2 regions of the Blautia sp. MCC269 genome follow, and region 2 is predicted to be linked to the other one. Evidence: riboswitches for the same ligand, from Rfam matches in the RefSeq annotation. Region 2 holds a riboswitch; the other holds the start of a gene.

Region 1 (4,206 bases), on a different contig from region 2:
TTTTATTTCAGAATCTCTGCTTCCGGATCTGAATCAGGGACAGGAAGAGGAAAAACTTCTGAAGGTGGGAGTAATGAAATATGATACAGTTCTGGTACCGAACTGCCTGACACTTCGAAGCTCTACTTTGGAGATCCTTGAGAAATTTAAGGAAAGAGGCGGCCGGGTGATCTTTGCAGGACAGCTTCCGAAATATGCAGATGCCTATCCGTCAGACAGAGGTGCGAAGCTGGCAGAGAAGTGTGAGACTGTGGCATTCAGTAAGTACCGTCTGCTGGAAGCTGTGAAAGAGGCAAGAGATATCGAGGTATTTGAGGATGACGGTAAACCCGCCACAAACCTGATCTACCAGATGAGAGAAGAGGGAGAAAACCGCTGGCTGTTCCTGTGTCATGTAAACCGCACAGAGAAGATCTCCGATGCCTGTATCGTGATCAATGAACTGCAGGAGCGTAAGAAAAATCAGGATCTTCCAAGAGAAGAAAAACTCCGCATCCGTATCCGCGGATCCTGGAAGATGACGGTATATGATGCTATGACAGGTGAAATTTATCCGGTAAAAGCAGAGTACCATAAAGGGGACACTGTTCTGGAACGAAGCATGTTTGATCATGACAGTCTTCTTCTCTGGCTGGAGCCGGCTGGCACAGCATCCATGGTATCGGAAGAATTGCTTTCTGAAACAGATAATGCTGAGAATAATAAGAGTGGTTCTGCCAGTGAGGAGAAGAAATGCAGCTGCCAGCTGGATATTTCCGATCAGGTGGAGATTGTCCGCAGTGAGCCGAATGTAAGTATCCTGGATCTGGCTGAATATGCGTTTGACGGTGGGGAGTGGCAGCCGGAGGAAGAGATTCTCCGTATTGACAATCAGTTCCGTGAGAAGCTGGGATATCCGCTCCGCATGGAGGCTTTTGCACAGCCGTGGACCAATGACAGAGTGGAAGGCTTTGAACATACTTTGTCCCTGCGATTCCATATCCATACAGAGGTTCTGTTGGAAGGAATCTTCCTTGCTATGGAAAATGACGAGAAAACCAGAATCTTCCTGGATGAGAAAGCAGTGGAAAACCGTGCAGAGGGATGGTATACAGACCACTGTATCCGCAAAGTGCCGCTTCCAAAGATGGAATCCGGAGAGCATGAACTGGTTGTTGAGATTCCTTATAATTCCAAAGTGAATATCGAAGCAATGTTCCTGCTGGGAGAGTTTTCCGTGAAAGCTGTGGGAAGAGACCAGGTGCTGGATGCAGTGAGCCACAAGGCAGCCTTCAGTGACCTTACCGTTCAGGGTTATCCGTTCTATGGTGGAAATGTGACATATAAAATTCCATTTATCAGCAAAGGCGGAGAAGTAAATGTACGGGCAAATCTGTTCCGCGCACCGGTTATGAAGGCTTCTGTGGATGGAAAAGAAGCGGGGTATATTGCATTTTCTCCTTATGAGTTATCTCTTGGTGAACTGCCGGCAGGAGAGCATCTCCTGGAGCTGACTGTATTTGGAAACCGGGTGAATACATTTGGAACCTTACACAACTGTGATCAGAAAGAAGACTGGTATGGACCAAATGCATGGAGGACAACCGGCGACCTCTGGTCCTATGAGTATCAGATAAAACCGTCAGGCCTTCTGAAAGCGCCGGTTCTTGCAGAGAAAAATTAAGGCTTGTAATTATAAAAAGAGCGCGTTATAATAAATCAATAAAAAGAAAATTTCTTCGGGGCAGGGTGTGATTCCCTACCGGCGGTATAGTCCGCGACCCGCTTTGGCGGCTGATCTGGTGAAATTCCGGAACCGACAGTAAAGTCTGGATGAGAGAAGAACGCGCAGTATTTGAAGAACGTGCTCAGCGCCCCGGGAAGAAGCTCCCGGGGCTTTTTATGTGAAGGAATTTTTTCGCATAAAGATTTCTTGTAGAAATTTTCTTTGAATATTTCTGAAGAAGGAGAGAGAGTTATGAGTGAACAGATATTACAGAGAGGAAATGCCGTGGAAAGAAGCAGAACAAGAACTATCGCGCAGGTAGCTATGCTTGGTGCTGTGGCAGGAGTATTGATGAATCTTGAGTTTCCGATCCCGTTTCTTGCACCGTCTTTTTATCAGCTTGATTTTTCCGAGGTACCGGTTATGGTAGGAACCTTCGCTATGGGACCTGTAGCAGGTATCCTGATCGAGCTTGTGAAGATTCTCGTACATCTCGTGACTAAGGGAACCATGACTGCCGGTGTTGGCGATGTTGCCAACTTCCTGTTTGGATGTGCCTATGTGGTACCGGCCGGCCTGATCTATCGTTTCCGTCATAAAAAGAGCAGAGTACATGCAGTTGCAGGTATGGCAGCGGGAACAGTTCTGACAGCGATCCTTGCATGCTTTGTCAATGCCTTTGTGCTGCTTCCGGCTTACGGTAAGGCTTTTGGAATGCCGATCGAGACTTTTATCCAGATGGGAAGTGCAGTACACAGCTCCGTAAACGGGCTGCTTACCTTTGCACTGCTGATCATCGTACCGTTTAATATCTTTAAATATGCACTGACATCTTTGATCGTATTTGTAATTTATAAGAAGATCCGTGTTGTACTGAAGGGTGACTGATCGTAAGAGAAAATAAAAATGCCATGTAATTTTACTGTGAATATAATAAGCAGTAAGGTTACATGGCATTTTTTATATATTACAGATGTATGCAGGTTGTGGTGTCTGCTTTATATGTCTGTATTTATTGGGCTGCAGAACATCAGACGGTCTGTTCTGCAGCTTTCATAATTCCAAGTTCACGTCTGGCAAAAACAACAGCCAGTACGAATGCGGAGGTATCTGCAATCGGTCCTGCATACATGACACCATCGATTCCAAAGAGGAAGGGGAAGATGACGATCAGTGGCAACAGGAAGAATACCTGCCTTGTGAGGGACATGATCACACCGAGTCTTGCTTTTCCCATGGAGGTAAAAAATCCGGCAGACATAGGCTGGATTCCGTTGGCAAAAGTCATCAGCATGAAGATTCGGAGATATTTTTCCGCAAACTGAAAGTACAGGTCGCTTCCGTTTCCGAAGATGCTTACGATCTGGTGAGGGAAGAACTGGAAACAGATAAAAAATACGGTTGCAATCACAGTACATAAGGTTACGGAATAACGGTATGTCTGACGTACACGGCTGTATTTTTCGGCACCGTAGTTAAATCCCCAGATGGGCTGGGAACCCTGGGAGATTCCGATGCAGATGGCCATAAATACCTGGTTGACTTTGGAAATGATTCCTGCACAGGCGATAGGGATATCACTTCCGTAAGCGGAGAGTGCGCCGTAATGGCGAAGGGTGTTGTTCATGACGATCTGCACTGCGGCGATGGCAATCTGGTTGATACAGGATGCCATTCCCAGAGAAAAAATAGCGGACAGGTTGTGGGCCTTCGGGATCAGCATGGAGCGGTCCAGATACATGTTCCGAAGTCTGGCAAAGTAAAAAATAATTAAGAGTCCGGACACAACCTGACCGATCACCGTTGCCCAGGCCGCGCCTTTGATGCCCCAGCCGAACCCGAAGATAAAAAGTGGGTCTAGGATGGTGTTGATGATTGCGCCGGCCAGGATACAGGTCATGGAATATGTGGGACTCCGGTCTGCGCGGACCAGATGATTGCCGCCGGTGCTTAAAACATAAAAGGGCAGGCCGACGGCGGTAATTCCCATGTAATCAATGGCATAGGGCATAACGTCTGCGGTTCCGCCGAAAAAATGGAGCAGTGGTTTCAGGAACAGGAGGACAATGACCGCTAAGATTCCGCCTGAGATCACCAGGGAAGAGAGTCCGGTTCCTGCAATGGAGCTGGCTTTTTTTTCGTTTCCTGCGCCCATTTCCAGGTTGTAATTGGAGGCGCTGCCGATTCCGAGGAGCAGTGCGGCTGCGGTGGAGATGATGGTTACAGGAAATGCGATGTTTGTGGCTGCATTTCCCAGCATTCCTACGCCCTGACCGATGAAGATCTGGTCAACGATGTTGTAGAGTGCGCTGACCAGCATGCTGATGATGGCGGGGATGGCGAACTTGGCGATCAGGCTGCCTACAGGGGCGGTTCCCAGAGGGTTTTCGGCCTGGGCAGAGGTGGTCTGGTTTTTCAATGTTTTTTCCTTCTTTCTTGTCTGCAGTAGCTGTTTGGTAATGTGATAAATAAATTTTAAATTTTATAGCAGGGTATTTATT
Region 2 (4,206 bases):
TCTGCCGCAGAGATACCGGTGGTTGTATCTACGTGATCCACTGCCACGGTAAATGCTGTACTGTGATTGTCCGTGTTCTCAGCAACCATCGGAGGAAAGTTCAATCTCGCCGCAAGTTCCGCACTCATCGGTGTACAGATAAGACCCTTTGCATAGGTCGCCATGAAATTAATATTTTCCCGGGTTGCAAACTCTGCCGCACATATCAGATCTCCCTCATTTTCTCTGTCCGGATCATCTGTGACCAGAACTATTTTTCCTTTCTTAAGATCCCTGAGTGCCTCTTCAATTGTGTTGTACTGATAATTTTGTGACATACTGTATATCCTCCTGTTTTAAAACCCGAATTCTTCAAGAAACTCCATCGTAATTCCGGATTCTTTTTTCTCTTCTTCATTTTTTCTGATGCCAAGCAGTTTTTCTACATATTTTCCGATCACATCATTTTCCAGATTAACCAGATCCCCCGGCACCTTTTCCAAAAGGGTGGTTTCTTCTCCTGTATGTGGAATGACCGACACCTGAAAACCAGCTTCATCAATCCTTGCAACCGTCAGGCTGATCCCATCAATACAAACGGATCCTTTTTCCACGATCAGATGCAAAATCTGTGGCGATGTCTCAATCGATACCCAGATGGCATTTTCTTCCCGGAGCATGGAACGTATCACGCCAGTCCCATCAATATGGCCGCTTACTATGTGTCCTCCGAACCTGCCGTCTGCAGCCATTGCACGTTCCAGGTTTACCTGGCTTCCGGCCTTGCAGCTTCCAAGACTGCTTCTTCTGATAGTCTCTGCCATCACATCGGCGGTAAATCCGTCCGGCTGGATCGACGTAACTGTCAGACACACACCATTCACCGCAATACTGTCACCGATCCTTGTTCCTTCCAGGACCTTCCGGGCTTTCACTGCCAGGATCCCTGATTCTCCTGTCAGCTGTATATAACGGACTTTTCCTTTCTCTTCTACGATTCCTGTAAACATGATTCCTCCTGTTTTTTCTCACACACCTGACATCTTATCCGGATGTCCTCACCAATCTGGCAGATATCTGTATATTTCAGTTCCACTGCTTCAGACGGGAATTCAACTCCGATACCTTCTACCGGTGTCTTCCCGGCCACACCGCCAAACAGCTTTGGTGCCACAAAAGCCTGTACTTCCTTTACAATTCCGGCTCGCAGGGCACTGTCATTTAACGTACCGCCTCCTTCCAGGAGAATACTATCAATGCCTTTGCTTCCAAGATCTGTCATCAGCTTCTTAAGGTCTATCTGATTCTTTTCATCCGGACAGTAAATGGTCTCAACTCCCATGGTATGTAATATTTTTATTTTTTCTTCTGTATTTTTCTGATCTGCATAAGCCACGATCGTCCGGTACTTTTCCGCACTTTTTACGATCTGACTGTCCGGCGGGATCCTGAGCTTACTGTCGCACACAATCCTGACAGGACTTTTCCATCCTTCTACCCGGACGTTTAACATCGGATCATCTGCAAGCACAGTTCCAATGCCTGCCATAATTCCCATGTACTGATGCCGCATATGCTGTACTTCTTTTCTTGCCGCTTCTCCGGTGATCCATTTTGATGCTCCTGTCTTCGTTGCGATCTTCCCATCCAGTGTCATGGCATACTTCATCACCACATAAGGAGTCTTCGTAGTAATATAATGGAAAAACACCGGATTCAGCTGATCACATTCTTCTCTCATAAAATCTTCAACTACTGTTACACCGGCTTCCCTTAACATCTGTACACCTTTTCCTGCCACTTTCGGATTCGGATCCCGGGAACCGATCACCACTTTTCTGATCTTCTGTTCAATGATCGCTTCCGTACATGGAGGTGTTTTTCCATGATGACAGCAAGGCTCCAGCGTAACATAAATCACCGCACCTTCTGCTGATTCTGTGAGGGAAGCAATTGCATTACGTTCCGCATGAAGTTCTCCATACTTTTTATGATAGCCTTCCCCAATGATCCTTCCGTCTTTTACGATCACTGCCCCTACCATCGGATTGGGATTCGTCCAGCCTTCTCCTTTTTTGGCCAGCTGGATCGCCCGAAGCATATATTCCTGATCCGTCATTTCTATTCCTTCTTTCTTATTCCTGTTCTTTGTCTGGTACACCGAGACTTTTAACCCTGTGCAATCGGATTCACCGACAAGTGAATGGTATAGTTATTTCGAAAACGATATACCAGATACAAAAAAAGCCTGCAGAAATATCTGCAGGGTGGAATTGATCTGTTACATATGATCAATAAATGAATGTCTGATTATTTCCTACATAAAAAGCTCTGAAATGGATCACCATCTCAGAGCTCTGATACTACATTCATTCATACAAAAATCAACTGTACTATCATCTTCTTCCATCCAGACTATACTGTCGGCCCCGGAATCTCACCGGATCATGCCTTTCGGCTCGCGGGCTCTACCGCCGGTAGGGAATCTCACCCTGCCCTGAAGATATCTTTTTGTTTATTTTAATACTTTATCTGTTATTTGTAAAGCGGAATTTTTATTTTACTCATTCCATGCGGAATATTATCAGTGAACGGTAACGAAACTAATCACTAATCCGCATACTATACTCATCTTTTTTTGTATATAACCAATTCAGGATTTTCACCGTCTTTCTCATATGTACATATCATAATAAAATCCATATTTGCCAGAATACCGAAGTATCTGTCCCCTCCGAATTCAGACTCCATTTGATTTCCCAGATAAGTTTTCTGGTCATCCAGAAATTTCACTTTTTGTCCATTTGGCAGTGCATATTCCAGATTTACATATTTACCTACAAGTGCATTCAGTCTGTCTACCCTTGGAAGTCCATCTATATGTAAATCATTTATTTCATTTATCAATTGCTTTTTAAACTCTTCAAACTGCCCATTGTCACTAAGTTCATCATACCTTTTCCAGTAATCTAACTTTGGAAGCATTTCTTTCAGATAAGTGCGTGCCTGTTCTTCGGTAAAGCTTTCATTTACCATATTCTTTACACAAACATCAATCAATTCATCCATATCATTATATGTGTATGTTCCATCTGCATAGCACCATTTACAATACTCCTCATTTAATGCGCCATCCTTATCACGTCCCAGTATGGAATCATCATCAATTGGCATCCCGCAGCACTGACAGATCAGCTTTCTCGGTTCTCCCAGAAGCGTATTGATCGAGACATCAAATTCTTTCGATAAGAGCTTAAGTGTATCAGTATTCGGAACGGTATCTCCATTTTCCCAACGTGATACTGCCTGCCTTGTTACCATGATTTTATCTGCCAGCTCGTCTTGTGACATTCCTCTTTCAGTACGAAGTTTCAAAATAATATTTTTTGTTTCCATAGTCGTCACCTCCATAACCACATCATATAGATAAATCCATGTTTTGAAAAGCAACCTGCTGTTGCCAACGAATAATCCAACACCAAACACACTTATCGCAATAATCATCAGCACAATCTTAAAGCTGACCATCTATCTTTTTATGTATTTTTGCTTTCTTACTTTTTTTATCAATTGGATACCATACAGTTTCAGCTTATATCCCAGCATGATATACAGCTTGTTATATGGCAGTCCGTGAAACTTCTGGTTGACCTTATGACCCATATCTTTCTCTTTACGGATATTTCGGATATCTCCCACAACCACACAGCGGATATCTTCTTTTATGCAGTATTCTGCAATCCATCTGGTCACTTTATGAAGATAATCCTTCACTGCATTCTGCTTTTTTCTGTAAAGTCTCTGGATATGTTTCGATGATCCTGGATATTTTATCCCTCTTTCCGATTGCTGTGCATACCAAACAGACTGCACTCTGGCGATCTCTTTATGAAAATATCTTTCCAATGAAAGATATCTCCTTCCAAGGATAAAAGTCCTGCCATTTCCGGAATCATAACAGGTCATCAGATTATGAAGTCCAAGATCAATAGATAAATAATGTCCATTCTGTAAAAGCTGCTCTGGTCCTTCAATCTCATAGATAACAATAAGGTCGCATTTTCCGTTTTCCGGCGGATAGATCCTCAATTGTTTTATCTGATCCATGTCCCTGAAAATCTTATTTTCAAGATATAGAAATTTTTCATGGATCCCGTAGGTTTCTTCCATATAGCTTTTCAGATCCTTTGGCAGAGACAGCCGCAATCGGTCTGAACCTTTCTCATG

The links. A riboswitch is a leader RNA that binds a small molecule or an ion and turns the genes downstream of it on or off. The one in region 2 is predicted to bind FMN.
Region 1: linked by a shared signal. The riboswitch ahead of GPK88_RS18465 (ECF transporter S component) and the one ahead of ribD (bifunctional diaminohydroxyphosphoribosylaminopyrimidine deaminase/5-amino-6-(5-phosphoribosylamino)uracil reductase RibD) in region 2 are both predicted to bind FMN.

Annotation. Positions count from the first base shown of each region.
Region 1 is NZ_WQQE01000105.1:126,955-131,160, reverse strand. It holds gene GPK88_RS18470 (glycosyl hydrolase) at 1-1,663, shown strand, start outside; FMN riboswitch at 1,711-1,828, shown strand; gene GPK88_RS18465 (ECF transporter S component) at 1,958-2,593, shown strand; gene GPK88_RS18460 (MATE family efflux transporter) at 2,736-4,124, opposite strand.
Region 2 is NZ_WQQE01000026.1:54,616-58,821, forward strand. It holds gene GPK88_RS09810 (bifunctional 3,4-dihydroxy-2-butanone-4-phosphate synthase/GTP cyclohydrolase II) at 1-317, opposite strand, end outside; gene ribE (riboflavin synthase) at 336-989, opposite strand; gene ribD (bifunctional diaminohydroxyphosphoribosylaminopyrimidine deaminase/5-amino-6-(5-phosphoribosylamino)uracil reductase RibD) at 971-2,098, opposite strand; FMN riboswitch at 2,374-2,488, opposite strand; gene GPK88_RS09825 (zinc ribbon domain-containing protein) at 2,608-3,375, opposite strand; gene GPK88_RS09830 (RNA-guided endonuclease InsQ/TnpB family protein) at 3,508-4,206, opposite strand, start outside.